4 regions of the Serratia sp. NPDC078593 genome follow, and region 3 is predicted to be linked to each of the others. Evidence: predicted binding sites of a transcription regulator. Region 3 holds the regulator's gene; each other region holds the start of a gene.

Evidence for each region. Region 3 encodes LexA, which represses DNA repair genes until DNA is damaged. Its sites were predicted from a motif close to TNCTGTATGTACATACAGNA; they were not measured.
Region 1: a site for LexA is predicted at 7,044-7,063, ahead of umuD (translesion error-prone DNA polymerase V autoproteolytic subunit). Genes of this name have one in related genera too.
Region 2: a site for LexA is predicted at 4,780-4,799, ahead of uvrA (excinuclease ABC subunit UvrA). Genes of this name have one in related genera too.
Region 4: a site for LexA is predicted at 6,124-6,143, ahead of rmuC (DNA recombination protein RmuC). Genes of this name have one in related genera too.

Annotation. Positions count from the first base shown of each region.
Region 1 is NZ_JBNNGK010000018.1:62,738-70,617, forward strand. It holds gene ACQKDS_RS17140 (helix-turn-helix domain-containing protein) at 325-543, opposite strand; gene ACQKDS_RS17145 (DUF2975 domain-containing protein) at 551-1,114, opposite strand; gene ACQKDS_RS17150 (helix-turn-helix domain-containing protein) at 1,233-1,781, opposite strand; gene ACQKDS_RS17155 (AzlC family ABC transporter permease) at 1,882-2,550, shown strand; gene ACQKDS_RS17160 (AzlD domain-containing protein) at 2,550-2,870, shown strand; gene ACQKDS_RS17165 (LysR substrate-binding domain-containing protein) at 2,856-3,749, opposite strand; gene ampC (class C beta-lactamase) at 3,972-5,105, shown strand; gene umuC (translesion error-prone DNA polymerase V subunit UmuC) at 5,339-6,607, opposite strand; gene umuD (translesion error-prone DNA polymerase V autoproteolytic subunit) at 6,607-7,029, opposite strand; gene ACQKDS_RS17185 (hypothetical protein) at 7,383-7,625, opposite strand; gene ACQKDS_RS17190 (glycoside hydrolase family 19 protein) at 7,622-7,880, opposite strand, start outside.
Region 2 is NZ_JBNNGK010000017.1:64,623-72,502, reverse strand. It holds gene ACQKDS_RS16790 (secondary thiamine-phosphate synthase enzyme YjbQ) at 1-173, shown strand, start outside; gene ACQKDS_RS16785 (MmcQ/YjbR family DNA-binding protein) at 178-531, shown strand; gene ACQKDS_RS16780 (DUF1090 domain-containing protein) at 1,036-1,458, shown strand; gene uvrA (excinuclease ABC subunit UvrA) at 1,828-4,659, opposite strand; gene ssb1 (single-stranded DNA-binding protein SSB1) at 4,937-5,476, shown strand; gene ACQKDS_RS16765 (hypothetical protein) at 5,785-6,240, opposite strand; partial or broken gene ACQKDS_RS16760 (DUF1722 domain-containing protein) at 6,256-6,459, opposite strand; gene hemB (porphobilinogen synthase) at 7,062-7,880, shown strand, end outside.
Region 3 is NZ_JBNNGK010000022.1:2,153-10,032, forward strand. It holds gene ACQKDS_RS18150 (type I restriction-modification system subunit M) at 1-1,162, opposite strand, end outside; gene zur (zinc uptake transcriptional repressor Zur) at 1,864-2,373, shown strand; gene ACQKDS_RS18160 (CsbD family protein) at 2,441-2,650, opposite strand; gene dinF (MATE family efflux transporter DinF) at 3,032-4,378, opposite strand; gene lexA (transcriptional repressor LexA) at 4,521-5,129, opposite strand; gene ACQKDS_RS18175 (diacylglycerol kinase) at 5,252-5,620, opposite strand; gene plsB (glycerol-3-phosphate 1-O-acyltransferase PlsB) at 5,749-7,880, shown strand, end outside.
Region 4 is NZ_JBNNGK010000004.1:325,388-333,267, forward strand. It holds gene metE (5-methyltetrahydropteroyltriglutamate--homocysteine S-methyltransferase) at 1-2,233, shown strand, start outside; gene ACQKDS_RS07195 (dienelactone hydrolase family protein) at 2,499-3,335, opposite strand; gene udp (uridine phosphorylase) at 3,608-4,369, shown strand; gene ACQKDS_RS07205 (tyrosine-protein phosphatase) at 4,525-5,307, shown strand; gene ACQKDS_RS07210 (DedA family protein) at 5,540-6,070, shown strand; gene rmuC (DNA recombination protein RmuC) at 6,210-7,760, shown strand; gene ubiE (bifunctional demethylmenaquinone methyltransferase/2-methoxy-6-polyprenyl-1,4-benzoquinol methylase UbiE) at 7,839-7,880, shown strand, end outside.

The sequences.
Region 1 (7,880 bases), on a different contig from region 3:
GTCATTGCCAAACTATACTCGATATAAGAATGGATTCACCAAGGTGTAACCGCACAATATTACGAAAAATGCCAATAAATACGGTGGGGGTTATAACGCTGTCAAAGCTACTCGCCGCCATCACCGTGAGCGAATAGCCAATTGCCTATCCCCTTCATACTTCACGTTGCTTGGGTGTTGGCTGCCTTCCTTCACCCTCGTCACATAGTTAGCTATGCTCCCAGGGACTCATTCAGTTGCCGCCTACAGGCAACTCGAATTATCTTGGGTATTTACAGCTTGAAATATGACGGTATTAGCCGTTCAAATTAGCAGATGAATGCTTTACTGCGCGTCGTCATCCGCTTGCCAAGTTAACAGATCGCCTGGTTGACACTGTAAAATCCGACAGATTTTATCCAACGTTTCCAAGCGCACCCCCTTCACTTTGCCATTTTTCAGCAACGAGAGGTTTTGTTCAGTAATCCCTACCTGTTCTGCCAATTCTTTTGAGCGCATCTTCCTTTTGGCCAACATGACATCAAGACTTACAATTATCGCCACTCTATTCTCACACGAAAGAAAGCTGTTCTTCGTTCAGTCGCAGTGCCTCTAAAAAAACCCGGCTAAAGACCAGCACAGCGCAGCCAATGATCAGCGAACGTATCGATTCACTGTTGATGCCGTAATAAACGATCAGCATCAATTTTCCGCCAGCAGTGAGCACCATGACTTGCAGCATACTGGCAAGCGATGGGAACACGACGTCGACAATCAGTAGGATACCAATAATTTGTAGTAAAAGCATATTGTTGCGCTGCCAGACATTGCCGCGATAGAACTGATAAAACAACCCTGCACCGCACAGTAACGCGCAGTAATACGGTAAATAATAAAAAATATCCAGCGCCAAGGTCGCGGCTATCGCCCAGCGCTGCTGCGGTATCGCATAGGCCTTAAGCTCAGGATACGTCTCGCGATAACCGTCAATAATGGCTTGGTAAGCCTCATGTTTGAACCAACTTTGTAGTATCACAAACATTTCAACCGCAGTGCTCATGATCAGCATCGCCATAATCAACAAACAGAGACAACGAACATAGAGGGGTAAAAGCATCCGAGGTGCGGTGACCATGAGCAATACTATCCTTAACAAACAATAATAACTTATCGTAAAACGATAATTTATTACTGTCAATAATCATATTGCCGCTATCATTAACCAAACGTATACAAAACCGCGCCTACACCGCTTAGTTCTGTTCAGACACCAACACCGCCAACGTATCAGGTTCCAACGCTTTGAAGATATGCGCCTGATCGGCGGGATAGCAGATATAGTCACCGGGATTCAGATCCACCGCAGCATCAACCAATCCCACTCGCGCACGCCCCTGTGTGATGATGATGTGTTCAACCGCCCCCACCGAATGTGGCTGAGAAATTCTGTCGGCTCCCGGTTGCGCCGTCAGTAGATAAATATCGCGGCGCGCACCGGGAGGACAGGTCGCCAATAACGCTGCGGTATAATTAGCCATTTCAGCAACCACCGTCGGCCCCTCCCCACGCCGGATGATCTGCGTTTTATTTTGTTGCGGCTCCATCAAGCGCGCAAAAGGAATGTCTAGCGCCACGCATAGCGCCCACAGCGTTTCAAGACTCGGGTTACCGTTACCGGCCTCAAGCTGCGATAGTGTGGATTTAGCGATGCCGGCACGCCGCGCCACTTCCGCCAGCGAAAGCCCGGTACGTTGGCGTTCACGTACCAATGCGTTAGAAATAATACTGATCGGTTGGGTCATGTTTATACCGTGATATTTTTATAACGAACGATCGTTCGTCTTGTAAAACGACATTGTTATGTTCATTATAATAGAACTTATGTTCGTTATGAGAAAAAACATGGCCTTTAAATCGTTTTCCGTACTGGGCAAGGATGTCATAAAAAGCATCGCGTTGGTTTGTCTGGCTGACGGTATCGTCGGTATTTCTTATGGTTCGCTGGCGGCAGGCTATGGCTTCCCGTTATGGGTACCCTTGGCATTATCATTATTGGTGTTGGCTGGCGCTTCTGAGTTTTTGTTTATCGGCATTGTTGCCAGCGGTGGTAGCCCACTCGCCGCTGCTACCGCCGGTCTGCTGGTCAATGCACGGCACATGCCATTTGGTATGGCGGTGAAAGATTTAATTGGCCGGGGTTCGGTGCGTTTTTTAGGCTGCCATATCATGAATGATGAAAGCGTGGTATTCGGCGTCTCTCAATCTTCCTTCGCTAAACGCAAAGCCGCCTATTGGTTGTGCGGTATCGGTATTGCTTTGTGCTGGCCGCTGGGGGTGATCATTGGCAGTGTCATCGGCAACGTTATTCCTGACATGCAGGCTATCGGCCTAGATGCCGTATTTCCCACTCTCTTATTGGCACTAATCATTTCATCTTTGAAAAATCTGCGCACCTTGTTATCGGCAGCATCCGGTACGCTAATGGCGCTGATTACCGTGCCTTGGGTACCTATCGGTCTGCCGGTATTATTTTCTCTGTTAGGTTTGTTGATCAGAAAACGAGGGCAATAATGGAACACACTCTGATTATCATCGGCATCGCTGTATTAGCCATCGGCACCTATTTATTACGTCTGAGCGGCGCATTGTTGGGCCAGCGTATGACGTTTTCTGATACCACACGAACACTGCTGGCCGACGCCGCGACGACGTTGTTGTTGGCCGTCGCCGTCATAGCGGCGCTGTTTGAAGAGCAGCATTTTGCCGGTGCAGCGCGCTTGATTGGCGTTATCGTTGGTGTTTTTTTGGCCTGGCGAAAACTCCCGTTGATTGTAGTGCTGATAGCCGCTGCCGCCGTGACGGCGCTCTTACGTCTCTTAGGCGTGAGTTGACGACACCGTGTGATGCTGCCCCGCCTGTTGCAGAATCCAATATTCAAATGCTTTCATCGCTGGTGTCATGGTGCGGGATTTCAGGCTGGTAAGCCAATAACTCCCAAGATTGACCTCAATATCAAATGGGCACATCAGGCGGCCCTCTTGTAATTCACGGGTAAACATCGCGGCCGGTGCCAGCGCGACGCCGCCGGTTTGTAAAGCGCCCTCCACCATCAGGCGTGAGGAATCGAACATGGGGCCATTGATGCGCCAAGGCGTGACGCCAGCCGCACTCAGCCAGCATTCCCATTCGTCTCTTCTATAGGTTCGCATCAACAATTGCTGCTTTAACTCGGCTGGCGTTGTCAGTTGTGCCGCCACCGCTGGCGAGCACAACACCGTCAGCGGTGCCTCCAACAGTTTGACACTGCGTGTCGCCGGCCAGGCTCCATCACCAAAACTGATAGCAAAATCCATCCCCTCCGCCGCCAAATTAACCAGGTTATTATGGGTCATCACGCGCAGATCGATAAACGGATGCGCTCGGTGAAACTCACACAAACGCGGCATTAACCACCCTACGGCAAACGTGCCTACCGCAGAGACGGTCAATACTTCGTGAAAATAGCCGCCGTCAAACTGCTGTAATACCGACTCGATCCGATCAAACGACGCAGTGAGTACCGGCAATAAAGCCTGCCCTTCATCGGTAAGATCCAGCCCACGCGGCAAACGTTTGAACAGTTGAATCCCCAGCCGTTCTTCAAGCATTCGAACCTGCTGGCTGACCGCCGCCTGGGTCACGCTCAATTCACGGGCGGCACGCGTAAAATTGAGATGACGTGCAGAGGATTCAAACGCCCGCAACGCATTCAGTGGTAACCAATCACGCATAAGCTCTAGCCATAAGTTTTTCTTTATGCTCCATGAAAATATTATCGATTGTCAGAATAGATATAATAACGATAAATTGCTGCCGCAGTTTACAGGAAAGTACCATGCGTAACGTTGCCACAAGATCATGGATGAACATCTACGCACGAGCTCACCCCCTAAAATAACTTTTGGCAGCGTCCTGCAAACCGCACCGAACCCGTAAAATAAAATGAGACCCGTATGCTAACTAAACCTCTCCCGTTGCTTTCATTGTGCTTAGCCCTGCTGCCTGCTTTCGCTCACGCCAGCGATAATCCAGAGATCGACCGTATCGTGCAGCCATTGATGCAAAAACACGCCGTTCCTGGCATGACTATCGCCGTATCTGTTGACGGTGAAGCGCATTTCTATAACTACGGCGTCGCATCAAAACAAAGCCAACGGCCTATCACCGCTCAGACGCTGTTTGAGATCGGTTCATTGAGCAAAACGTTCACCGCGACGCTGGCCGCCTACGCGCAAAACGCTGGTAAAATCAATCTGACGGATAGCGCCAGCCACTATCTGCCGGAACTCCGTGGCAGTACATTCGACAAGGTCACGTTGCAGAATCTGGCTACACATACCTCTGGTCTGCCGCTGTTTGTGCCAGATGACGTCACCAATACGGCTCAGCTGATGGATTACTATAAAAGTTGGCAGCCACAGCATACGATTGGCAGCTACCGCATTTATTCCAATCTGGGTATTGGCATGCTGGGGATGATTACGGCTAAAAGCCTGAATCAGCCGTTTGCCGAGGCAATGGAACAACGTTTATTGGCAGGATTAGGGATGAAGCACAGCTTCGTTAACGTCCCCCCATCGGCAATGGCGGATTATGCCCAAGGCTACGATAAGAACGATCGGCCGGTACGCGTCACGTCCGCCCCGCTTGATGCAGAATCTTATGGTTTAAAATCCAGCAGTGGCGATTTAATTCGTTATCTGAATGCCAATATGGCACTGGGCAAAGTTGATCCCACCTGGCAGCAAGCGCTGAACGATACACATAACGGGTACTATCACGCGAGTGAATTCACGCAAAATATGATGTGGGAAAGCTACCCTTATCCGGTCACGCTGGAAAAGCTACAGGCTGGCAACGATGCGAAAGTGATTCTGAATGGCGTAAGCGCCAAGGCCATCACTCCACCACAACCGCCAGTGCAGCAGGCCTGGTATAACAAAACGGGGTCCACCAATGGTTTCTCAACCTATGCGGTATTTATCCCCTCACAAAAAATCGCAGTCGTGATGTTAGCAAATAAAAACTTCCCAAATGATGAGCGAGTGACGACGGTCTATAACATCATTCAAACGCTGCATAAATAAAGAATACCTGCGGCCACGGGGCATAACCCCTTTCAGACTGCTGACAAAGCCTATTATTAGGGAAAGCGTGGTGATGGGGTCGTAGTAGCGTAAGCCACCGGATCGCCCCTCGCTACGCTAGGTCCGGGTATCTCGCGCTATCAGGCGACTTCGTCATCAAGCTCCAAGGGGCGTAAAGCCCCTTTTTAATGGCCTTCCCATTACGGTAACTATTTTCAATCTGAATAGTTTCTTTAATAGACTCGGGCACGGGGTAAATCACTCAGGCGCGTGGTATACGCTGGCGATAGCCGTTCACGCTTCATTGACCACGGTTGCTGTGTCCCCTGCCCGGCAAACCACAGCGTGGCCTTGCCCGCGCTATTTATACGATCCAGCACCGTCATTAACTGTTCGCTGTTCTTCCTAATCTGAGGTTCATCGAACAGCCCAAGTTGGGCAACGCCCTGACTAAAGAAATCCTGCAACATGACACCGCCTTTCTGATAACGATGCCCGGGTTGCCAAATTGCGTCTAGGCAGCGTAACGCTGCAGCAATAATATCCCGAGTATCTTGAGTCGGAATACTCAGCCTTAGCGTGGCTGAATTCGCGTAATAAGGTTCGTTGACGGTAAAAGAGCTGGTTTTCACCCAGGCACTGACGTGCCGACAATGCTGATGCTCTGCACGCAATTTCTCAGCCGCGCGCGTGGCATACAGGCAAATAGCCTGATGCATCTGCTCATACTCAGTGATGCGTTCACCAAAAGAACGGCTGCAAATAATCTGCTGTTTGGTTGGCGCGAACGCTTCCAGTTCTAAGCAAGGTTCGCCACGCAATTCGCGCACCGTTCTTTCGAGCACAACGCTGACGCGTTTGCGCAGCGTTGCGGTACTGTAGTCAGCTAACTGCAACGCCGTTTCAATGCCCATGCCGTTAAGCTGTTTGGCGAGCCTTCGGCCTATTCCCCAGACCTCGGCAACGGGCACCCGTGCCATAAGCTTACGCTGGCGTACCTGATGTGAAAGATCGACGACGCCACCGGTTTTCGCCCATTTCTTGGCCGCAAAATTTGCCAGTTTGGCAAGCGTTTTGGTTTGTGCAATACCAATTCCCACCGTTAAACCCGTATCGCGTAATACTCTGGCACGAACGAAACGACCAAACTCATCGAGCGCAATACAGTTAGCCATCCCACTCAGATCCATAAAACTTTCATCGATTGAATAAATTTCAACGCGCGGCGCCATCTCTTCCAATATGGTCATCACACGTGCGGACATATCCGCATACAACTCATAATTGCTGCTAAACGCGACGCCGCCCGCACGCTCAAAACGTTGCTTAACCTTGAAATAGGGTTCGCCCATCTTGACGCCGAGTGACTTGGCCTCCTGACTTCGCGCGACCACGCACCCATCATTGTTTGACAGCACGACAATCGGCCGCCCGCGCAGATCTGGACGCCAAAGCGTTTCACAACTTGCATAGAAGCTGTTCACATCAGCAAGCGCGTACATTACTTAAGCCTCGTGATTGACGATACGACAACGCCAATAATCTCTACACCGTCTACATTGTCATGCAGCGGAATCGGTTGATATTTCGGATTCATAGGTTCCAATTGAGGCTGGGGATGTAGGCATAGGCGCTTTACGGTAAATTCGCCCGCCATGCTGGCGATAACGATATCGCCATGCGCCGCACTAAGGCTGCGATCGACCACCAGCATTGAGCCTTCCGTTATACCCGCTTCAAGCATCGAGTCGCCGGTCGCATAAAGGAAATAGGTCGCATTAGGATGACTGATGCAATACTCATTCAGATCAATGCGCGAATGAATGTAGTCACTTGCCGGGCTGGGAAACCCTGCAGGAACTTTGTCCAGATACAACGGCAGCTCACACTTGCCTGGCGCTAGTGTTGGGTAGGAAAACGTCATCATACGCCCTTAAATACTGTATTTTTATACAGTGTAAACGCACATATTGATTAGAGGGAAGTTCGGAATTTACTTAGATTGCTAGTTGATTGATCGATAAAGAAAGATAGTTTTCCCACCCTTCTCATGCCGCTATCGTCATTAAGCCTGATACACATTTTAAAACCCAATCTGATTCACCAATAAAAAAGCCGGAGTGACGTTATCCCGTCACTCCTGCAGCTTTCGACCATTGTGCGTGTGCTCACAATGGTCGAAAGCTGCTTGCCATGAGAATCCGTTTCATGAAAAACCATGCACCGTGCGGATTGTGCGACATAACATTGACGTTACCACTCTGGAGCAGGCGATTGCTATTGCACGTGGCGACTCAATGATATTTCATCAGCCCAAGATTGTTGTAACGCAGCGATCGCCGCCTCTTGGCTTTGTATCTGCGCTAACAACTGCCGGTTCTGTTGCTGAGCCTGTTCGAGTTCATAGCACTGATTATCGATAGTCATAACCATGACAAATAAAAGAGCGATAAGTGACAAACCCAGCAGCAGCGGCCAATGTTCTCTAATTAATCGCCAGCACCAAGCTAACTGGCTCATAGCAGCACCTGGCTGGCGCGTTGGAAAAGCGCTTTGCGATCTTCCAGGCCGTTGGTACCCCGATTAATCACAAAACTGCATTGCACTACGTCATCAGCATGCCGACCACAATTGTTCGCTTGCCAAAACCAGCCAGCAGATCGCATACCGTGCAGGTCTTCTTCCAGTAATTCGGGGTGTGCCACCAGATCAAGCCTCAAGACTGCACCACATGCACGGTAGTTATTCAGCCCTGTGGTTTGCATGAGGCCGCGG
Region 2 (7,880 bases), on a different contig from region 3:
AAGGGGCGGATGACATGCCTGCCCATATCAAATCGTCGTCGCTGGGGGTGTCATTGACGCTACCGATTAGCCATGGGCGGTTGATGCTGGGGACGTGGCAGGGGATTTGGTTGGGAGAGCACCGCATCCACGGCGGCGCGCGCCGTATTGTCGCGACTTTACAAGGGGAGTAACCCTATGAATCAGTCAGAGTTATTAGATTATTGTATGGGTAAGCCGGGCGCGGAACAGAGCGAAGAGAACCCATGGAAGGCTAGCCAAGTTAAAGTGGGCGAGATGATGTTTGCGATGGTGTTGGAGATCAATGGGCGGCCAGCGCTAGCGATTAAATCCAGCCCTGAACAGGCCGAAAGCCTGCGTGAGCAGCATCCTGAAATTGTACCGTGTGAGCATCTGAATAAAGCGCATTGGAATGCGGTATTTCTGGACGGCGCACTGCCGAACTCCCAGTTTTATACGTTGATCGATGGCTCCTATAAGCTCGCCCTAGAAGGGTTGCCGGAGCAGGTGCGTCAGGCGCTACGCGTCTAGTTTTTACCTATTCTCTCGGTTGGCACCATCGGCGTGCCCGTTGAACGGTAGAAAGCTCTGGTCGGGGGAAAAACATCTTACCCCTCATGCGGAGATATGCTGTCGGCATCAGGCGATAGCAATGCGCGGAGCGGTGAAAACGTCGCCCATTGGCTCATGTTATATTGCAGGTTTATCGCGTTTTAGCCGTAATTGAGAGCGGCTAAAAATAGCGCTGTCATGCATTTTTTACTCTTTCCTCTGATGTACTTCCGGCTTATTAATCTGTGATAATTTGAAATCGAAAAATAGGGCGGTGTTTTTAGTGTTTTTTATTGAGATTGCTCCTATTGAAAGTTTTATAATTGTTGCTCTAATAAGTCATGTTTATAGTCTAAATAACGTGGGTTGCGGAAAAATACGTTATACATTCTTTAACACAGTCTTGCATGTAATTTTGAATGTGACGAGATAGGTAAAGAAAAAAGGGAACCGTGGAGAATTCCACTAAAAGGAGACATTGCTATGAAATTACACCACTCGCTATTTTTGGCTTTGCCGTTGCTGGTTTGTTCCTCGTTGTCATTGGCATCGCCAAACTGTGCAATAAAAGAGCAAAAAATCCGAACCCAGCTCGACTATGCGACCCGTTACGGTAACGTTTATCGCATTGAAGGGCTTAATCGTGCCTTGGCCAATGTCCAAAGATATTGTTATGGCGGTTATCAATCGGGCTACAACCGATATGATTATGTGCCCAGCGGTCAGTCCGCTGGTGATTTTAATCACCAAGCGTTTATCGCAAAAAAACAACGTAAAGTGTTAAAGCGGCAGGAGAAACTGCACAAAGCGCAGATGAAAGGCAAACCGAGTAAAATTGCGAAAGAACAGCGGAAACTGGCGGAAGCAGAGTTTGAGCTAAAACAGGCACAGGCGATGTGGAAATAAAATCCGTCAGTTTATTTTAACATCGGGGTGAAGTTTTCTGTCACAACCTTTATTTAAAGGTGGCCGTTCACGCGGTCACCGAGCGTAATTTTCTTGTTTTTTATTCGGTAGAAAGAGATGTTGCGATAATAAGGCTGGAAATATTTACCTTGGTTGATAATAAATATTCAATAGGCCATCAATAACCCGCCGAAAAATAAATTAACCTGTCTGTGCGTGTTATCTGACAGCGCGACAAACATACTTTTCCTCTTTTAACGTTAACCTGCAAGGCTCATCCAACAGGGTATTGCGCTGCTTTAATCGGCAGCAATCAGAATGCCATGCCCAACGGTTGTAGAAACCGGTAGGGCATGGCACGGGCATTGCCTATTTTGCTGCTAACATGGGTTTCAGGAACCGTGCAGTATGGGATGCCTCACAGTTAGCCACGGTTTCCGGTGTGCCTGAGACCAGTATTTCACCGCCGCCGCTACCGCCTTCCGGCCCGAGATCAACAATCCAATCTGCGGTTTTAATTACATCAAGATTGTGTTCAATCACCACGATAGTGTTGCCTTGATCGCGAAGCTGATGCAGAACCGCCAGCAATTGCTGAATATCAGCGAAGTGCAGGCCGGTGGTCGGCTCATCGAGAATATACAGCGTTTGGCCGGTTCCACGCTTCGACAATTCGCGCGCCAGTTTCACCCGCTGTGCCTCACCGCCGGACAAGGTGGTCGCCGACTGGCCAAGACGAATATAGGACAAGCCCACGTCCATCAGGGTTTGCAGCTTGCGTGCTAGCGCGGGCACCGCGTCGAAGAAGTCACGTGCTTCCTCGATGGTCATCTCCAGCACCTCGTGAATGCTTTTGCCTTTGTACTTAATCTCCAGCGTTTCACGGTTATAGCGTTTGCCCTTGCACTGGTCACACGGTACGTAAATATCTGGCAGGAAGTGCATTTCGACTTTGATCACCCCATCGCCCTGGCAGGCTTCGCAGCGGCCGCCTTTCACGTTGAAGCTGAAGCGCCCTGGCGTGTAGCCGCGAGTACGCGATTCCGGTACGCCAGCGAACAGTTCGCGTACCGGGGTAAAGATACCAGTATAAGTCGCGGGGTTGGAACGCGGCGTACGGCCAATCGGGCTTTGATCGATATCGATGACTTTATCGAAGTGCTCGAGACCGTTGACTTCACGGTAAGGCGCGGGTTCAGCCAGCGTTGCGCCGTTCAACTGGTGCTGAGCAATCGGGAACAACGTATCGTTAATCAACGTCGATTTCCCGGAGCCGGACACACCGGTAATACAGGTGAATAACCCCACCGGCAACGTCAGCGTAACGTCTTTCAGGTTGTTGCCGCGTGCGCCGCTTATCTTCAACACTTTGTTGGGATCGGCCGGAACGCGCGCTGTTGGAATGGAAATTTCGCGTTTGCCGCTGAGGAATTGGCCGGTGAGCGACGCCGGTTGCGCCATGATGTCATCGACGGTGCCTTCTGCCACCACTTGGCCGCCGTGCACGCCGGCACCGGGACCGATGTCGATGACATGGTCGGCAGCACGGATTGCGTCTTCATCGTGTTCAACTACGATCACGGTATTACCGAGGTTACGCAGGTGGATCAGCGTTTCTAACAGGCGTTCGTTGTCACGCTGATGCAAACCGATCGATGGCTCATCCAGTACATACATCACGCCAACCAGCCCCGCACCAATCTGGCTCGCCAGGCGGATACGCTGTGCTTCACCGCCGGAAAGGGTGTCCGCCGAACGCGACAGCGACAGATAATTCAGCCCGACGTTGACCAAGAACTTCAGGCGATCGCCGATTTCTTTCAACACTTTTTCAGCAATTTTGGCGCGCTGGCCGCTGAGCTTGATGTTTTGGAAGAAGTCCATCGCATGGCCGATGCTCAGATCGGAAATTTCCGGCAGTGTGGTGTCTTCTACGAACACATTACGTGATTCTTCACGCAGGCGGGTACCGTGACAGGACGCGCAAGGTCGATTGCTGATGAATTTCGCCAGTTCTTCACGTACCGCGCTCGATTCAGTTTCTTTATAGCGGCGTTCCATGTTGTGCAGCACGCCTTCGAACGGATGGCGGCGAACGGTGGTATCACCGCGATCGTTAATGTATTTGAATTCGATCGATTCTTTGCCTGATCCGCTCAACACTGCCTTTTTCACCTCGGGGCTCAGGGTATTAAACGGCGCTTCCACATCGAATTGATAATGCTCTGCCAGCGAGCGCAGCATTTGGAAGTAATAGAAGTTACGGCGATCCCAACCCCGGATCGCGCCACCCGCCAGTGACAGTTCGGGATTTTGCACTACGCGATCGGGATCGAAGAACTGTTGAACGCCCAAACCGTCGCAGGTCGGGCAGGCACCGGCCGGGTTGTTAAAGGAAAACAGACGCGGCTCAAGCTCACGCATACTATAGCCACAGAGGGGACACGCGAAGTTGGCTGAAAACAACAGCTCCTCGGCTTTTTCGTCATCCATATCAGCCACTACCGCGGTGCCGCCGGAAAGCTCTAACGCCGTTTCGAACGACTCCGCCAGGCGTTGAGCCAAATCATCGCGCACCTTAAAGCGATCGACCACCACTTCGATGGTATGTTTCTTTTGCAGCTCCAACTTGGGGGGATCGGAAAGATCGCACACTTCGCCGTCGATGCGCGCCCGGATGTAGCCCTGGGTTGCCAGGTTTTCCAGCGTTTTAATGTGCTCACCTTTGCGATCTTTGATCACCGGAGCCAGCAGCATAAGACGCTTGCCTTCCGGCTGATTGAGCACGTTATCGACCATCTGACTGACGGTTTGTGCCGCCAGTGGCACGTGATGTTCTGGGCAGCGTGGCTCGCCAACGCGGGCGAACAGCAAGCGCAGGTAATCATGTATTTCCGTGATGGTGCCGACGGTGGAGCGCGGGTTGTGCGAAGTCGATTTCTGCTCGATAGAAATCGCCGGTGACAGACCTTCAATATGGTCAACGTCCGGCTTTTCCATCAGCGAAAGGAACTGGCGAGCGTAAGCGGAGAGCGATTCGACGTAGCGACGTTGCCCTTCGGCATACAGTGTATCAAAGGCCAGTGAGGACTTGCCTGAACCGGATAATCCGGTGACAACAATCAGTTTGTCGCGCGGGATAATCAGGTTGATGTTTTTGAGATTATGGGTTCGAGCACCACGAACTTCGATATTGTCCATTTACACTTCCCGTTTAGATGATACACCGTGCTTGTCTGCGTTTTTTACGGGCGATTTCATGATCAAGCGAGCAAAAAACCGGCACGGCCAGTACGAAACGCATAATTATGACACAAGTAAACCTGAATGAATATCCAGTATACCAATGCAACAAAGTCGAACGCGGAGACATTTCTGGAATACAATACGCAGTAATCATCGCGGGTGTGGTTTCGGCCTTAGCATGATAAACTTACTCGTTTATACTGTGTAAAAGTCATTCATCAGGAGAGAGCTCATGGCCAGCAGAGGCGTAAATAAAGTAATTCTGGTCGGGAATTTGGGCCAAGACCCAGAAGTCCGTTACATGCCGAATGGTGGCGCGGTTGCCAACATTACCCTGGCTACCTCCGAAAGCTGGCGCGATAAGGCGACAGGCGAGCAGAAAGAGAAAACCGAGTGGCACCGCGTTGTGCTGTTTGGCAAGCTGGCGGAAGTGGCGGGCGAATACCTGCGTAAAGGTTCCCAGGTTTACATCGAAGGTGCATTGCAGACCCGTAAATGGACCGATCAGGCTGGCGTAGAAAAGTACACCACCGAAGTGGTGGTCAACGTCGGTGGCACCATGCAAATGCTGGGTGGCCGTCAAGGCGGTGGCGCACCGGCGGGTGGTGGTCAGGCTTCCGGCGGCCAAGGCAACTGGGGTCAACCTCAGCAGCCACAGCAGGGCGCTAACCAGTTCAGCGGCGGCCAGCAGGCGCGTCCGGCGCAGAATACGGCACCCGCAGCCAGCAATAACGAACCCCCAATGGATTTCGACGACGACATTCCGTTCTAAAAATACCATAGAGCTTTATGTCAATAATCGCTTCTGAAGCCCCGCTATTCGGGGCTTTCTTTATTTTTGGAAAGGAAAAATTTGACTGGGTGCTTTTGGGATATCAATTACGCTGAAGGAATGGAAAGCATTGTTGCATGGCATGCTCATAGCCATTTAAGGCTACTTTGTGCCAGGAGCGGGCGTTAAATTGAGTTGCCGGTTCTTAACCGAAGAAAACAGGGACAGAACAAAAATAGACAGTGATAATGTCGACGACTGACTGAAAATAGCGAGGGAATACATGCTGTTTTCCCTCGCTTACAGGTTTACTTTTTGAGGATTTTTCCTTGTGTGTCGGCATCTGTATCCCGCCAGACATCTTCGCCTTCTAGGCGTCGGTCACCCTGAATGGTGTAAATAATCTTACCCTGTTTAAACTGAAGGCCGCCATCCAGTTTCTTAGCCTTAATGCTCTTACCATTAATCGTCACTTTATCATAAGCGTCAATACTGATATTGGCCACGGTAGCCCCACTATCGCTCACTGCCTGCCATTGACCGGTATAAGGGCTTGCAGTAGAGGCATTGCTGCTATCGTTATTGACGAATCCAGCCTTAGTGTTTTCTGCCTTTGTTTTATTGATATCACACCCCTGGGCTTCGGACACTTGCGTACAGCCGGATTGCTCCAGTTTTTGCCGGTACTCTTTATTAATTGCCCAAGCAGGAGTACTGAGGAAGGATGCTAAAGACAGGCAAAGTACTATTCTTTTTTGAATCATAATGATGTCCTCAGTCTATTCAGATATGGTCATACGCAGACATAAATTTTCTGGGTACGTGGAAAAGTAATTTTGGATCATAAGATATGGAACCGGGTATTCGTCAAGGTAATGCTTCATCAGTGTCAGTGGGACCAGAATCAGTAATAGCCCATCACGATAGTCTAGGATCTCATCGACTAGCTTGCCGAACTGGCGGGAAGTCAGCTGATGACGAAATTACCTCTGAATGTATCTAAAAACACTCTTTTTAAGATCTTGCGCCAAGCTTATTATATTCGTGTAAGGCTTACGTCCGCTCCTCGCTCACAGCGGGCTATCAGTGGCAGTGCAAAGATAAACGTAATGATTGCAGTGCTGCGCTCGCGAATGTTTCACGGAATAATGTACGGAAAGTCTCCGATCTTTTCTAACTGACTAAGTTGAAAGGATTTCATGCCTCACGAGCGTTGCCAGATGAGCCGAACCGATCCGCTTCGGTTGTTCATTAAGAACCCTGAAGCCCTGCCACGGCAGGTTTTTTTGTTGCTGATCACGATCCAGCCGCCTGATGCCAGGTTGATTAACATCATGATATGTTGCGCCGTGGCGAAAGCCGGTTTCGGCGTAGTGCAACGGATACGTACCGTGGCGGTGAAAGCACAAAGGTATAAAAAATACGTTGGCGTGATAAGCTATAAACACGTTACACCCAGCGCCAGTCAATCAGGCAAACGCCTTCTCTGACGAAAAGACAGACACCGGTTTTAGCCACGTGATTATCGCGCTATCCGTTCTTTTCGTTGTGCATCCAGCAGGCTGGCTAATTTTTAGGAGTTCCCATGTCAAGTCACTTCCCTCAGGTTCGTCCACGCCGTCTCCGGAAATCCGAATCGTTACGCACGTTATTTCAAGAAACCGAATTCAGCGTTGACGATCTGGTGCTGCCGATCTTTGTTGAAGAAGAGGTAGATGAATATGCGGTGATCGAAACGATGCCGGGCGTGCTGCGTATTCCTGAGTCAAAGTTGGCCTATGAAATTGAACGCTACGCGAAAGCCGGTATTCGGTCGGTGATGACGTTTGGCATTTCTCACCATATGGATGCGACCGGGAGCGATACTTGGAAAGAAGACGGGCTGGTGGCGCGGATGGCACGCATCTGTAAAGACACCGTACCTGAAATGATCGTCATGTCTGATACCTGTTTCTGCGAATATACTTCACACGGGCATTGCGGTGTGCTGCACGATCATGGCGTTGATAATGATGCCACGTTGATCAACCTTGGCAAACAAGCGGTGGTCGCCGCTGCCGCAGGGGCTGATTTTATTGCTCCTTCGTCGGCAATGGACGGTCAGGTTCAGGCCATCCGAAGCGCGCTGGATGCCGCTGGTTTTATCGAGACGTCGATCATGGCGTATTCCACTAAATTTGCTTCATCACTGTATGGGCCTTTCCGTGAAGCGGGGGGGAGTGTGTTGCAAGGGAACCGCAAAAACTACCAAATGAACCCGATGAACCGCCGTGAGGCGATTCGTGAATCATTGATGGACGAGCAGGAAGGTGCCGATGCGCTGATGGTCAAACCGGCAGGCGCGTATCTGGATGTGATTAGCGACATTCGTGCGGCGTCTCGTTTACCATTGGCTGCCTATCAG
Region 3 (7,880 bases):
CTTCTAACACGTAGCGACGAATCTCACTTTCACCGCTACCCGCACCGCCTGTGAACAACGGTGAGCCGTTAAGAATGATGCCGATACGACCACCATCGGTAACGTGGTTATCGATGTTCTTCTTGTCGCGCATCTTGCTGATAAGGTGCATTAAGAACAGCAGCGAACCATCAGACACACGCGGCAAGCCTGCGCCGAAGCGCCCATCAAAACCTTTTTGCTCATGCTCGTCTTTAATTTCGCCCTCAATCTTTTTCCAATCCACCCCGAACGGCGGGTTAGACAGCATGTAGTCAAACTTGTCGGCAGGTAGCTGGTCATTCGATAGCGTGTTACCGAGTTTGATACGGCTAACAGCTTGTCCTTTGATCAGCATATCTGCCTTACAGATAGCGTAGGACTCTGGGTTTAGCTCCTGACCAAACGCACGCATCACCGCTTTCGGGTTGAGTTCGTGTACGTACTCCATGCCAGATGAGAGGAAGCCGCCAGTACCCGCTGTGGGGTCGTAAATGGTGCGGATAATGCCTTCTTTGGTTAGGGCTTCATCGTCTTCCATAAATACCAACGAGGTGGTCAGGCGCACGATGTCACGCGGGGTAAAGTGTTCACCTGCGGTTTCATTCGAGCTTTCCGCAAAGCGGCGGATTAACTCTTCAAACACCAAGCCCATATCGTGGTTAGAAATGCTGTTTGGGCTAAGGTCGGTGGTGGCGAACTTCTTCACCACTTTGTAAAGCAGATTGGCATCTTCCAGCAGACCGACAAATTCATCGAACTTGAAGTGCTCGAAGATTTCACGCGCATCTTTGGAGAATGACTGTATGTACTTTTCTAGGTTCGCCTTGATGCTGCTTTGCCCCATCTTGCCAAGGTTCATTGGCGAAGTATTGAAGAAAGCCAAGCCATCTGGCTGTGCTGGTGATTGCGTTGCACGCAGCAAGAATTTTTCCTGCGCCTCTTCTGGCAGATTCATCGCTTTTATGCGTTCATACTCGGCAACTACCGCATCTTTGCTTGGCTCAAGCACACACTCAAGGCGACGAAGTAGAGTAAACGGCAGGATCACACGGCCATACTGGGATTGTTTGAAGTCACCGCGCAGCAGATCAGCGACTGACCAAATGAAGGCAGCGGTTTGAGAAAAGTTGTTGTTGGTCATTAAAAATGCCCCAAAGCGTTTAATACGAAATTGGGGGCATTATACGTAAGAGAAAAGCTAAAGTCCGACGGCTAAGTCATTAAACATGCTGACCTGCTCCCCGTTGATTAACATTTTCCTTATGGTTTACCCACATTTCATTCAATAGCCAAATCGAAAAATCATTGTTGCATTGTCCAATTTCAAGCTAGACATTCAACTAACTGAAAATGAATAGAGTAATTGCCTTAACTGCTCAGAGGGGATAGCGCTGGAAAGTGAGACGATGTGTGACAAAGACTAGAATCCTTGTCGCAGAGAGATTAGAGTCAATTTCGAGGGGTTGATGCTACTGAACTAACGAGGAATGTCCCTCACTTCACCCAGTATTCATAACTAATTGCTTTTAAAATCATTTATTAGAAACAATTCCTATCGAGCATCGGCGCAACAGAAAAGCGGCTGGCATTATACGGCCGCGCTGCTGCGGTTTGGTCAGCAAGTAAGGAGGTTTCAGTTTTCAGCGAGTCTGTCATTACGGCTTCTATTTAAAATCTGGCGGTAAAAAAGTAATCGTTGATTATAACGTAAACTCCCACCGAGACGAAATCACCGTGCGCTGTGGTGCCAAAAGTGTCATTAGTGGCAGAAAATAGCTCAACTCTCGGCGATTTGACGGATACATGTTAAAATCGCTTTTTTACGTACCGGGAAAGTAAGCCATGAACCCAACCAACCAGGAAAAGCTGCTCGCGCAGGCAGAACGACTCTGTCAGCAACGCAATGTGCGCCTGACGCCACAACGGCTGGAAGTGTTACGCCTGATGGCTCAACAGCCCGGTGCGATTAGCGCTTACGATCTGCTGGATCTGTTACGCGTCAGCGAACCGCAGGCCAAGCCACCCACCGTCTACCGCGCGTTGGATTTCCTGCTGGAACAAGGGTTTATTCACCGCGTTGAGTCGGCCAACAGCTATGTACTGTGCCACCATTTTGAACAGCCCATGCACACTTCGGCGTTATTTATCTGCGATCGCTGTGGTCAGGTTACGGAACGCACCACGGAAGGTGTAGAGGAAACGCTGCAAAAGCTGGCAAAAGACTCGGGGTTTGCGCTGCGTCACAGCGTGGTTGAAGCGCATGGCCTGTGTTCCGGCTGCGTTGAGGTGGAAGCCTGTGACAGTAAACACGATTGCGATCACGACCACAGCATTGTGATTAAAAAGAAATAACATTACTCAGGCACCTCCTTGTACCTGACAAACTTAGGCGGAGCAGAGTGGCATCCACCCTATCGCGCTACCAGCGATAGTGGTTGTGGTTTTCCCAAGATTTGACCTCTTCCTCGGCCGCTTCCTTCTGGTAGCCATAGCGTTCTTGGATTTTACCCACAAGCTGTTCACGTTTCCCTTCGATAACCGTCAAATCGTCATCGGTCAGCTTGCCCCACTTTTCCTTCACTTTACCTTTAAACTGCTTCCAGTTACCGTCGGCTTGATCTTTATTCATAACCTCTCCGTTACTTGTGGTGAGTCAGTTTTATACCCGTCATACTTCAAGTTGCATGTGTGTGGGCTTCACTCATTCACCCGAATCACTTACCAGAGTAAGCTCATCGGGATTTATTTCCTTGCCACCTTCCTGCAACGCGAATTATTTAGGGTATAGGTAAATCAGGCTGGGCTTTAGGTCGATAAAATATCGAGGTCGATTAAACCTCATCCTAAAAGATTAATCATCAGCTCAATCTGCCAGCCACATCAATAATTATAGTCGGTAATAGTGATTAGGCAGGTAAAAACCAGCAGGATAATTCTTAAAACAACAAAAACACCGACACAACAACAAATAGCGCTAGCTCAGCCACGCTCTTTTGCCATGACAACAGATTTATTCAACCTTGGAACGTGCAAACCAACTGCCCTGTACGTTATGCCGATGCCAAATCCACCCCAGAGACAGTCCACGCAAGCTCAGGAATACCGCCAGCGCTAACCATAATCCGTGGTTACCTAACCACGGAACGGTAAACAGCGTCAGGCCATATCCTGCGGCGGCAACCGCCATGCTGTTGCGCATTTCGGCCCCCCGCGTGGCGCCGATAAACATGCCATCTAACAGATAACACCAGACACCCACCACCGGTAGCACCACCTGCCACGGCAGATAGTGGTTCGCCAAGCTGCGTAATTCGGTTAACGAGGTCAATGCAGCAACGATGTGCTGCCCAGCGAAAGCGTAAACCAAGGCAAATCCCAACGCCACCAGGCAGGCTTGCCGACACGCAGCATGCCAAACGCGCTTTAACTGGCGATCGTCACGCGCCCCATAGGCATGCCCCGAATGCGCCTCAACCGCATAAGCAAACCCATCTAATGCGTAAGCGGTAAAGGTCAGCAGATTCATCAGCACCGCATTCACCGCCACCACTTCGCTACCTAACCGCGCCGCAAAAATGGTCAGTGAGGCAAAGCACAGTTGCAGCAACAGCGAACGCAGCATAATGTCGCGATTAAGCGCCAGCAAACGGCGTAAATTGCCGCGCCAAGCGTCACGCAGCGTCGTGAGCGAAATACCGCGCATCCGCATCACCCGATAGCTGAGCCCTAAACCAAGCAACAGCGTCGCGTATTCAGCAATGGCGGTGGCCGTCGCCGCCCCCTGCACGTTCCAGCCCAATCCCATCACCAGCCAGATATCCAACACAATATTCAGCAGGTTACCGACAATTAATAAAATCACCGGCGCACGAACGTATTGCACTCCCAATAGCCAGCCGAGCAACACCATGTTCGCCAGAGCAGCGGGGGCACTTAACCAACGAATCTCAAGGAATAAACGCGCCTGCACCTGTACGTCGGGATCGCCACCGACAATGCGCAATGCTAGGTCAATCAACGGATGTCGCAACAGCACAATGGCGAAACCCGCCAACAGCGCCAGCATCAATGGCTGCATGAAGGCACGCGCTAACGCCTGCGGGTTTTTAGCCCCCAGAGCCTGCGCGGCCAGCCCGGTGGTGCTCATGCGTAAAAACAGTAACAACATGAACAAAAAACTGGTCGCCATCGCCCCTACCGCCACGCCGCCCAGATAGTTCGGGCTATCGAGGTGGCCAATCACCGCCGTATCGACCAGCCCTAATAATGGTACGGTGATGTTGGAAAAGATCATCGGCAACGCCAAACGCCATAAGGCTTTATCGGTATCGCTGGTGAAGGTGGCAAGCAGGCGCATAATCTGACAGATTCCGTCCAGACCCTTATCTTTCAAGCTTCAGGTATGTTGGCTGCGCCTTGAAATAAGAGGGTTATAATTTCGATGTAGAAATGACATCGCCCCAGACAATGCTGAGGCGATTAAACGCGGGGGCTACGGTTTAGATCCAGTCGCCGTTGCGTATCACGCCGACGGCCAGACCTTCAATCGTGAAGTTTTGCTGACGCAAATCGACCACAATCGGCTGGAACTCGCTATTTTCTGGCAGTAACTCAACCACGTTCCCGTGCTTTTTCAGACGCTTGACGGTCACTTCGTCTTCGATACGCGCCACCACGACCTGCCCATTACGCACGTCTTGGGTCTTATGCACCGCCAGCAGATCGCCGTCCAGAATGCCGATGTCGCGCATTGACATACCGTTAACCCGCAGCAGGAAATCTGCATTCGGTTTGAACAAGGAAGGATCGACCTTGTAATGGCCTTCAATGTGTTGCTGTGCCAATAACGGTTCACCGGCAGCGACACGGCCAATCAACGGTAAACCGTCTTCGTCTTCCATCAACAGACGGATCCCACGTGAAGCACCGGACACGATCTCGATCACGCCTTTGCGCGCCAGCGCTTTAAGATGTTCTTCAGCAGCATTTGGCGAGCGGAACCCCAGACGCAGTGCGATCTCAGCACGCGTTGGCGGCATGCCCGTCTGCGAAATATGATCGCGAATCAGATCATAGACCTCTTGCTGTCTGGTTGTTAATGCTTTCATTCCGCCCCCTGTTTGTTTATACAGTCTTGCTGTGAGTATATACAGGTGAACACAGATTGGGAACCGGAGAATGAATAAAAATCAGGGATTAGCGTAGCGCTTCGCAACATTAATGCCAGGCATTATGCAAGGTGCTGCCACACGACGCTCACCCACACGAACAGTGCCAGTACGATAGTCAGTGACACCGCCGCCGAGCCCATATCCTTGGCACGGCCTGAAAGCTCATGGTGCTCAGTGCCAACGCGATCGACGACCGCTTCAATCGCACTATTGAGCACTTCCACAATCATCACCAACACCACCGAACCAATCAATAAAATCCGCGCGATCGCCCCCACATCCAGCCACGCCGCCAGTAGGATTGCCAATACCGCCGCCACCAGTTCTTGGCGGAACGCCGCTTCATGTTGCCAGGCGGCGGTTAAACCTTTATATGAATAGCCAAACGCTTTGATAATGCGGGTCAAACCGGTTGCTTGATTTGCCATGTTGCACGGAGCCTTTTATAAGTGATGAGTCATCATTTTAACCGCTCTGGTTTTTTTAACACCACAGATCTGTTTCGCGGTTTCTGGTATGCTTGCGGCGCATTGCTAACAAGAGGCTTCACGTTGTTATGTCAGGTTGGCGTAAAATTTACTATAAACTATTGAATTTACCATTAAAATTATTGGTAAGAAGTAAGGTTATCCCGTCAGATCCGGTCACGGAATTAGGGTTAGATCCCTCACGTCCGATTCTGTACGTTTTACCTTATAACTCCAAGGCAGACTTACTGACGCTGCGCACTCAGTGCCTGGCGCAGGATCTGCCCGATCCCCTTATTCCGCTGGAGATCGACGGCGCCGTGCTGCCAAGCTACGTGTTTATTCACGATGGCCCACGCGTATTCCGTTACTACACGCCGAAACAAGAGTCGGTAAAGCTGTTCCACGATTATTTGGATCTGCACCGTAATAATTCCGATCTCGATATCCAGATGCTGCCAGTTTCGGTGATGTTCGGCCGTTCGCCGGGCCGCGAAGGCCATGGTACGCCGCATCTGCGCCTGCTCAACGGCGTACAGAAGTTCTTCGCCGTGCTGTGGCTAGGGCGCGACAGTTTCGTTCGCTTCTCCAATACCGTTTCTCTGCGCCACATGGCGACCGAGCACGGCACCGATAAAATTATCGCGCAGAAGCTGGCGCGCGTGGCGCGAATGCACTTTTCTCGCCAGCGTCTGGCAGCAGTTGGCCCGAGCTTGCCGGCACGGCAGGACTTGTTCAACAAGCTACTGGCGTCTAAAGCGATTGAAAAAGCGGTAGAAGATGAAGCGCGCAGCAAAAAGATTTCCCACGAAAAAGCGCAGCAAAATGCCATCGCACTGATGGAAGAGATCGCCGCGGACTTCTCTTACGAGACAGTCCGATTGTCGGATCGTGTCTTGAGCTGGACGTGGAACCGGTTGTATCAGGGGCTAAACGTCACGAATGCAGAACGTGTGCGCCAGTTGGCGCAGGACGGCCATGAAATCGTCTATGTGCCCTGCCACCGTAGCCACATGGATTATCTGTTGCTGTCTTACGTGCTGTATCATCAGGGATTGGTGCCACCGCATATTGCGGCTGGCATTAACCTCAATTTCTGGCCAGCAGGGCCGATCTTCCGCCGTTTAGGCGCGTTCTTCATTCGCCGTACCTTCAAAGGCAACAAACTTTATTCCACCGTCTTTCGCGAATACCTTGGCGAGTTGTTCACGCGCGGCTACTCGGTGGAATACTTCGTTGAAGGTGGCCGTTCGCGTACCGGGCGTTTGCTGGAGCCGAAAACCGGCACCTTGTCGATGACCATTCAAGCTATGCTCCGCGGCGGCAGCCGTCCTATCACGCTGGTGCCGATTTACATCGGTTACGAACATGTGATGGAAGTGGGTACCTATGCCAAAGAGCTGCGCGGTGCAACCAAAGAGAAAGAGAGCCTGTTGCAGATGCTGCGCGGCCTGCGCAAATTGCGCAATTTAGGCCAGGGCTATGTCAACTTTGGCGATCCGCTGCCGCTGACCTCCTACCTGAATCAGCACGTACCGCAGTGGCGCGACGCAATCGACCCGATCGAAGCACAGCGCCCAAGCTGGCTGACGCCGACGGTGAACGACCTCGCAGGTAAAATCATGGTGCGCATCAATAATGCCGCGGCGGCCAACGCCATGAACCTGTGCTCCACCGCGTTGCTAGCCTCGCGCCAACGTTCGCTCACCCGTGAGCAACTGATTGAACAGCTAGACTGCTACCTGCAACTGTTGCGCAACGTGCCTTACGCTGACGATGTCACCGTACCAAACCAAACGCCTGAAGCGTTGCTGGATCACGCGCTCAACATGAACAAGTTTGAGGTGGAGAAAGATAACATCGGCGACATCATCATTCTGCCGCGCGAACAGGCGGTGCTGATGACGTATTACCGTAACAATATCCATCACCTGTTGGTATTGCCATCGTTGATTGCCACCATCGTTATGCATCACCGCCGCGTCTCGCGCGATGAACTGCTGCGCCAAATCAGTCTGATTTATCCCATGCTGAAAGCCGAACTGTTCCTGCATTACGATAAAGAGCTGTTGCCCGACGTGCTACAAACGTTGATTGACGAGCTGGCTCGCCAGCAGTTGATCTGCAATGAAGGTGATGAACTGGTGCTTAACTCGGCGCGTATTCGTCCGCTGCAATTGCTCGCAGCCGGGGTACGTGAAACCCTGCAACGCTACGCGAT
Region 4 (7,880 bases), on a different contig from region 3:
TCTGCGTCGTGAACTGAAAAAAGCACAAGAAAGCTACTGGGCAGGCAATTCAACGCAGGAAGAACTGTTGGCCGTTGGCCGTGAACTGCGCGCTCGCCATTGGCAACAACAGCAACAAGCCGGGGTGGACCTGCTGCCGGTCGGCGATTTCGCCTGGTACGATCACGTTCTGACAACCAGCCTGTTGCTGGGCAACGTACCGGCACGCCACCAGAACCAAGATGGTTCTATCGATCTGGATACGTTGTTCCGTATCGGTCGTGGCCGAGCGCCGACCGGTGAACCGGCGGCGGCGGCAGAAATGACCAAATGGTTTAATACCAACTATCACTATATGGTGCCTGAGTTTCACCAAGGGCAGCAGTTCAAACTGGGCTGGACTCAACTGCTGGACGAAGTTGACGAGGCGCTGGCGCTGGGGCACAAAATTAAACCGGTGCTGTTGGGCCCAGTGACTTATCTCTGGTTAGGTAAAGTGAAAGGCGAGCAGTTTGATCGTCTGTCACTGCTGAATGATATTTTGCCGGTGTACCAACAAGTGCTGGCAGAGTTGGCGAAGCGCGGCATCGAATGGGTGCAGATCGACGAACCTGCGCTGGTGCTGGAGTTGCCTGATGCGTGGTTGAAGGCGTTCAAACCGGCCTATGACGCGCTACAAGGGCAGGTTAAGCTGTTGTTGACCACCTATTTCGACAGCGTGGGCCACAATTTGGAAACGATTCGCGCGTTGCCGGTGCAAGGCTTGCATGTGGATCTGGTGGCGGGCGACGATGACATTGCAGCGTTGAATAATGCGGTGCCTGAGGCGTGGGTGCTGTCACTGGGGGTGATTAACGGCCGTAATGTGTGGCGTGCCGACCTGAGCAGTTGGTTTGATCGTCTGCAGCCGCTGGCCGGTAAACGTCCTCTGTGGGTGGGGACGTCCTGCTCGCTGTTGCACAGCCCGATTGACCTGAGCGTGGAAACCCGCCTTGATGACGAAGTGAAAAGCTGGTTTGCTTTCGCCTTGCAAAAATGTGCCGAGTTGGCGCAGCTAAGCGCGGCGCTAAATGCCCCGGATGCGGATAAACAGGCACAACTCGATACTTACAGTGCGCCAATCCGCGCGCGTCGTCAGTCGAGCCGTGTGCATAACGCACAGGTGGAGAAGCGTCTGGCGGCGATTACGGCGCAGGATAGTGAGCGTAATCGCCCGTATCCCGAGCGTGCCAAGGCGCAGCGCGATCGCTTTAATCTGCCCGCTTGGCCAACCACGACGATTGGATCATTCCCACAAACTACGGAAATCCGCGGTCTGCGTCTTGATTTCAAACAGGGGCGTTTGGATGGCGGCAACTATCGCACCAGCATTGGCGAACATATCAAGCAGGCCATCGTTGAGCAGGAGCGTCTGGGTTTGGATGTCTTGGTCCACGGTGAGGCCGAGCGTAATGACATGGTGGAGTATTTTGGTGAAAACCTGGACGGTTTCGTCTTTACGCAAAACGGTTGGGTGCAGAGTTACGGTTCACGCTGCGTTAAACCTCCGGTGATCATCGGCGATGTTAGCCGTCCTGAGGCGATCACCGTCGAGTGGGCGAAGTTTGCCCAATCACTGACTGACAAGCCGGTAAAAGGCATGTTGACCGGGCCGGTGACCATCTTATGTTGGTCCTTCCCACGGGAAGACGTAACGCGTGAAGTGATTGCCAAACAGATCGCGCTGGCGCTGCGTGATGAGGTCGAAGATTTGGAAAAAGCCGGTATCGGCATCATTCAGATTGACGAACCTGCGCTGCGCGAAGGCTTGCCGCTGCGTCAATCCGATTGGGCTGCCTATCTGGACTGGGCCGTGGATGCATTCAAACTCAATGCTGCCGTTGCCAGTGATAACACGCAGATTCATACCCACATGTGTTACTGCGAGTTTAATGACATCATGGATTCGATTGCGGCGCTGGATGCCGATGTGATCACCATCGAAACCTCACGCTCCGATATGGATCTGTTGGAAGCCTTTAAAGAGTTTGAATATCCAAATGAAATTGGCCCTGGCGTGTATGACATTCACTCGCCAAACGTGCCTAGCGTGGAATGGATCGAAGCGTTGCTGCGTAAAGCCGCGCAGAACATCCCGGCGGAGCGTCTGTGGGTAAACCCAGACTGTGGGCTGAAAACACGCGGCTGGCCTGAAACGCGTCAGTCATTGGCTAACATGGTGCTGGCGGCTCAGCGTTTGCGCGAACAAGCTTAATGTCCGCGTACTGCGTGATACGGTAAAGATGTGATGAGAGGGGGCTTCGGCCCCCTGAGCTTGATGACGACGTCGCCCGATGGCCCGAGATACCCGGGACTAGCGTAGCGAGGGGCGCTCCGGTGGCTTACGCCACGACGACCCCACCGCCACGCTTTCCCTAATAACGAGCTTTGTCAGCCGTCTGAGGGGGGCGGCCCTTTTTTATGCCCCCACGATCGTGGCGGAAGATGCATGAGGATAACGGCACGAGCCCATAGGCCGATTAGCTGTTGCGCGTTACTCCGTGCTGAACAAACCAATCTAACATGCGTTGCCAGCCGTCTTGTGCCGCTTCAGCATTGAAACTGGGGCGATAGTCGGCGTTAAACGCGTGCCCAGCCTCTGGATACACCACGATATCGGCATCCGCATTGGCTGCGCGAATCGCCTGACGCATACTTTCCACGCTATCCAGCGGAATACTGCCGTCTTGCCCACCGTACAGTCCTAGCACCGGCGTGGACAGTTGCGTAGCGATATCCACGGGATGTTTTGGTGAGCCCAGTGTTTTTTCACCGACGAGTTTACCGTACCAAGCGACCGCAGCTTTTAACTGCGGATTATGTGCAGCATACAGCCAGGTAATGCGGCCACCCCAGCAGAACCCGGTGATCGCCAACTTGCTGGCGTCGCCACCGTGGCGGATTGCCCAATGAGCCGTGTGATCCAAGTCGATCAGCACTTGTTTATCTGGCACTTTACTGACCAGCTTTTGCAGCAATTCGTTAATGTCGGTGTAATCTTGGGCATCGCCTTGGCGAAAATACAGCTCTGGCGCAATCGCCAGATACCCCGCTTTAGCCAACCGGCGGCACAGATCTTGAATATGCTGATGGACGCCGAAAATCTCCTGAACCACCAGCACCACTGGAAAAGGTCCGTCATGATCTGCCGGTTTGGCGATATAGGCAGGCAGGCTGTCTCCTTGCGATGGAAGGGTGGTGACACCGGCATGAATGCCCCGATCGTCGGTATAGATTGTGCTGTCAGCGAGCGGCGTTGCGGCTGGGGTAAACCCCTCTTTTGCCTGTTTTAGTGTCATCACGTAGTCGGTTTTCATTGCGGTCTCCATGCAAAAAGAAAAGCAGATCAGGCATTAACTATAGATAAGGTTCTGAATCATTGTTATCGCGGTGTTTTCACCTTAAGTCAGCTAACATTGAACGAAATAGGCCTATCGCATAACTTAAATTGTGATATTTATCACAAAAAATATGTAGATTATGTTTCGTTTCTTTATTCATGGTGACAGTCGTCACGAAAAAAAGTCTCAATTTTCAGTAGAGTGCTTTTTTGTTCCTCCCAATAATCCTGATCTATGAGGAGTCTCTTATGTCTCAGTCTGATGTTTTCCATCTTGGTCTCACCAAAAATGATTTACAAGGGGCTCAACTGGCGATTGTTCCTGGCGATCCGCAGCGCGTAGAGAAAATTGCTAAATTGATGGAAAACCCGGTACACCTGGCGTCGCATCGTGAATTCACGACTTGGCGCGCAGAGCTGGAGGGCAAAGCAGTGATCGTTTGCTCGACCGGCATTGGCGGCCCCTCAACGTCGATCGCCGTGGAGGAATTGGCCCAACTGGGTATTCGTACTTTCCTGCGTATTGGCACCACCGGTGCAATCCAACCCAATATCAACGTCGGTGACGTATTGGTCACGACGGCGGCGGTGCGTCTTGATGGCGCAAGCCTGCACTTCGCGCCGATGGAGTTCCCAGCAGTGGCAGATTTTGCCTGTACCACAGCGCTGGTCGACGCGGCTAAAGCGAGCGGTGCGACGACACACATTGGTGTGACGGCTTCCTCTGACACCTTCTATCCGGGCCAAGAGCGTTACGATACCTACTCTGGTCGCGTGGTAAACCGCTTCAAAGGTTCTATGGAAGAGTGGCAATCGATGGGGGTGATGAACTATGAAATGGAGTCGGCAACGTTGTTGACCATGTGTGCCAGCCAAGGGCTACGCGCTGGCATGGTTGCAGGCGTTATCGTCAACCGTACTCAACAGGAAATCCCTAACGCAGAAACCATGAAGAAAACCGAAAGCAATGCGGTACAGATTGTGGTGGAGGCGGCGCGTCGTCTGCTGTAACCCTTGCGGTAACGGGCTGTTACGCAGCCCGTTTCTCCATTCAGCCGTAATCTGTTACGGTTATAGCCATCCCATCGGTGCCCGCCTGTTGTTCTGATTACCATACTCTGTGGCTCCCGCTGGTGCTTTCACCGACAATAATCAAGAGGATGTCTATGTCTGCGCAGATCTTACTTCACCCTTCACTTGCGCCATTGGATGGCGGTATCAATTTTCGCGATCTTGGTGGTAACAGCGTCGCCGGTGGCCAACGCATCAAACGTGGCCTGCTGTTCCGTTCCGGTTCGCTTGAACGTCTGACAGAAAACGATTGTGCTTTTCTTGCCGAGGTGCCCGTTCGTTCGGTACTCGATTACCGAGATACCGATGAAGTGCAAGCCAAGCCTGACGTGTTGTGGCAGGGGGCTAATTATCATCATTTCCCGGCCAATCCGTTGAGCAACGAGGTTAATGCAAACCTGGAAAAGTTGACCAGCGAGACGTTGGCAGGCTTTGACGCACGAGCATTTATGTTGGAATTGTATCGGCGTTTGCCGTTTGGCAACGCGGCCTATCAGCAATTGGTGAGTCTGCTGACTCAGCCAGCGGAGGGTGCGATCGTGCAGCACTGCGCGGTAGGTAAAGACCGTACCGGCATCGGTTCTGCGTTGGTGCTGTTTGCGTTGGGTGCGGACGAAGCTACGGTGGTGGAGGATTATCTGCTAACGGAAACCACGTTGGCGCCATTCCGCGAACGCATGCTTGATCAACTGTCGGTACGTTTGAATACCGCCGCGTTGACGCAATTTGCCTATGTACTGAGCGCACGCGAAGAATTCTTAATGACTGCGTTCGGCTGTATTCGTGAACAATATGGCTCATTCGAGCGTTGGCTGCACGCAGAGTATGGGCTGGATGCGCGCCAGCGCGAGGCCCTACGCGCGTATTATGTCGAGTAGGGACAATTAGGCCTCTTTCCTCTTATAATTTTATGCTGCGGCGTTGTTAGCTGTGGGCAAGAGCCCCCGAGGTTTACTTGAATTAGCGACTGGGGGCTTTTTGATCGGCGATGCGCAGCGCCATCCACGTTAGGTCTTCCAACAAGAAACGACGACGTTTAGCTGGCGTTTAACCAACGTCAGTGGGCATTGCGTATCCTTGAGAAAGGACACCAGCAGTAAGGAGCTATATTTGAGCCTGAATGACGTTATCCATTGGATCAGCGATATGGTGCGACAGCACGAAGGCTGGGCCATCCCCATTATTTTCTTTTTAGCTTTTGGTGAATCACTGGCATTTCTTTCACTGTTGCTACCGGCAACGGTGATCCTGTTGGCGCTTGGCGCGCTTATTGGCGAGAGTGGCATCGCCTTCTGGCCTATTTGGGCCGCCGCCGCTGCCGGTGCGTTTTTCGGTGATTGGCTCTCTTACTGGATTGGTTATCACTATCAAGACCGCGTTGCGCACATGTGGCCGTTATCGCGTAACCCTCAGGTACTGATACGCGGCCATGCGTTTTTTGAACGCTGGGGAGTACTGGGCATTTTTTTCGGCCGGTTCTTTGGCCCACTGCGCGCCGTGGTGCCGTTGGTTGGGGGGATTTGTGCCATGCCACAGCGTTATTTCCAGTTGGCCAATTTTACCTCGGCAATGATTTGGGCGTTCGGTATTCTCGCGCCCGGCGCATTTGGTATCAAGTGGTTAACTCAGTGGTTTGGCTAGCGTGAGTCTACTTTGCGTAGCATTTCGCACTATTGCCTACCACGCTAAAATCACGCTGGACATCCATACAGTCTCACCTTAACGTGACCTACAGCGAGCGTATTACACGCTGGGAAACGATTGAGTAACGGGAGGCAGGGTGGATACCAGTTTAGTTTACGGCCTAGGTGGCGTGGTTGCGGGGATGCTGCTGGGGTGGTTGATCGCTAACCTGCGCGTTCAACAGCGCCATGCCGAGCATGAGACTGAGCTGCGGTTACTCGAGCAGTCACTGCAACAGGCGCAGCAGGACGTTGCGGCTCGTCAGGACGTGTTGCAGCGGCAGGAACAACAACTGCGGCAAAACGATATTGAGCTGCGCAATCTCCATGCCCAGTTGGCGGCAGCACAAGAAAAACTCCAGCAACTTGATCACTGGCGCCACGAATGTGGTTTGTTGAATCAGGAATTGCGCGCTCAGCGTGAAGTGAACGGTGTGCAAGAAGCAGAGCTGCGGGAAGTCACTATCCGTTTGGAAGAAACGCGGATGGCGGCGGAAGAAAAGCAGCGTCTGTTAATCAACAGCGAACAACGATTAACCACTCAGTTTGAAAATTTGGCGAACCGGATTTTTGAACACAGCGGTAGGAAGGTCGAAGAGCAAAATAAACAGAGCCTCGACCGGTTGTTATTACCGCTGCGTGAACAACTCGATGGCTTTCGTCGACAGGTGCAAGATAGTTTTGGTCAAGAGGCACGAGAACGCCATACATTGACGCACGAAATCCGTAATCTACAACAATTGAATGCCCAAATGGCGCGCGAGGCGATTAACCTTACCAAAGCGTTAAAAGGCGATAATAAAACCCAAGGAAACTGGGGTGAAGTGGTACTGAGCCGGGTGCTTGAAGCATCTGGCCTGCGGGAAGGCTACGAGTATGAAACGCAGGTCAGTGTGCGCTTGGAAAACCAGAGCCGCATGCAGCCGGATGTGATTGTACGGTTGCCGCAGGGCAAAGACGTGGTGATCGATGCCAAAATGTCGCTGGTGGCCTACGAGCGCTACTTCAATAGTGAGGATGATGTTGAACGTGAGGCTGCGCTGAATGAGCATATCGCCTCACTGCGTGGCCACATTCGCTTGTTAGGCCGTAAAGATTATCAACAGTTGCCGGGGTTACGTTCGCTCGATTACGTGCTGATGTTTATTCCGGTTGAACCGGCCTTCTTACTGGCTATCGATCGTGAACCTGAATTGATCGGCGAAGCGCTAAAGCACAATATCATGCTGGTCAGCCCGACCACGCTACTGGTGGCGCTGCGTACCATCACCAATTTATGGCGTTATGAACACCAAAGTCAGAATGCTCAACGTATTGCCGAGCGAGCGGCGCGGCTGTATGACAAAATGCGATTGTTTGTGGATGATATGTCGGCATTAGGACAAAGCTTGGATAAAGCGCAGGGCAGTTATCGACAGGCAATGAATAAACTGAGCGAAGGGCGTGGTAATCTGATTGGCCAAACCGAAGGTTTTCGGGCGTTGGGGGTCGAGGTGAAACGGCCGATTAACCCGCTACTGGCTCAGCAGGCCAGTGCGCAAGATCAAGAGGATTCACCCGCGGCTGAGGATGAAGACGTTAACGAGCAATCCGAGGGAAATAATAACGGCGACCATGCTCAAGAACCACACCACGCTTCCCAGGGGTAACCGCGCTGTGATGTGGGGTATTTCGTGGGGTTCTGGTACACTCCACAACTCAAAATTGACTGAATAGCAGGCAGGACAATGGCAGATCAATCGCAGGAAACCACCGATTTCGGTTTTCGC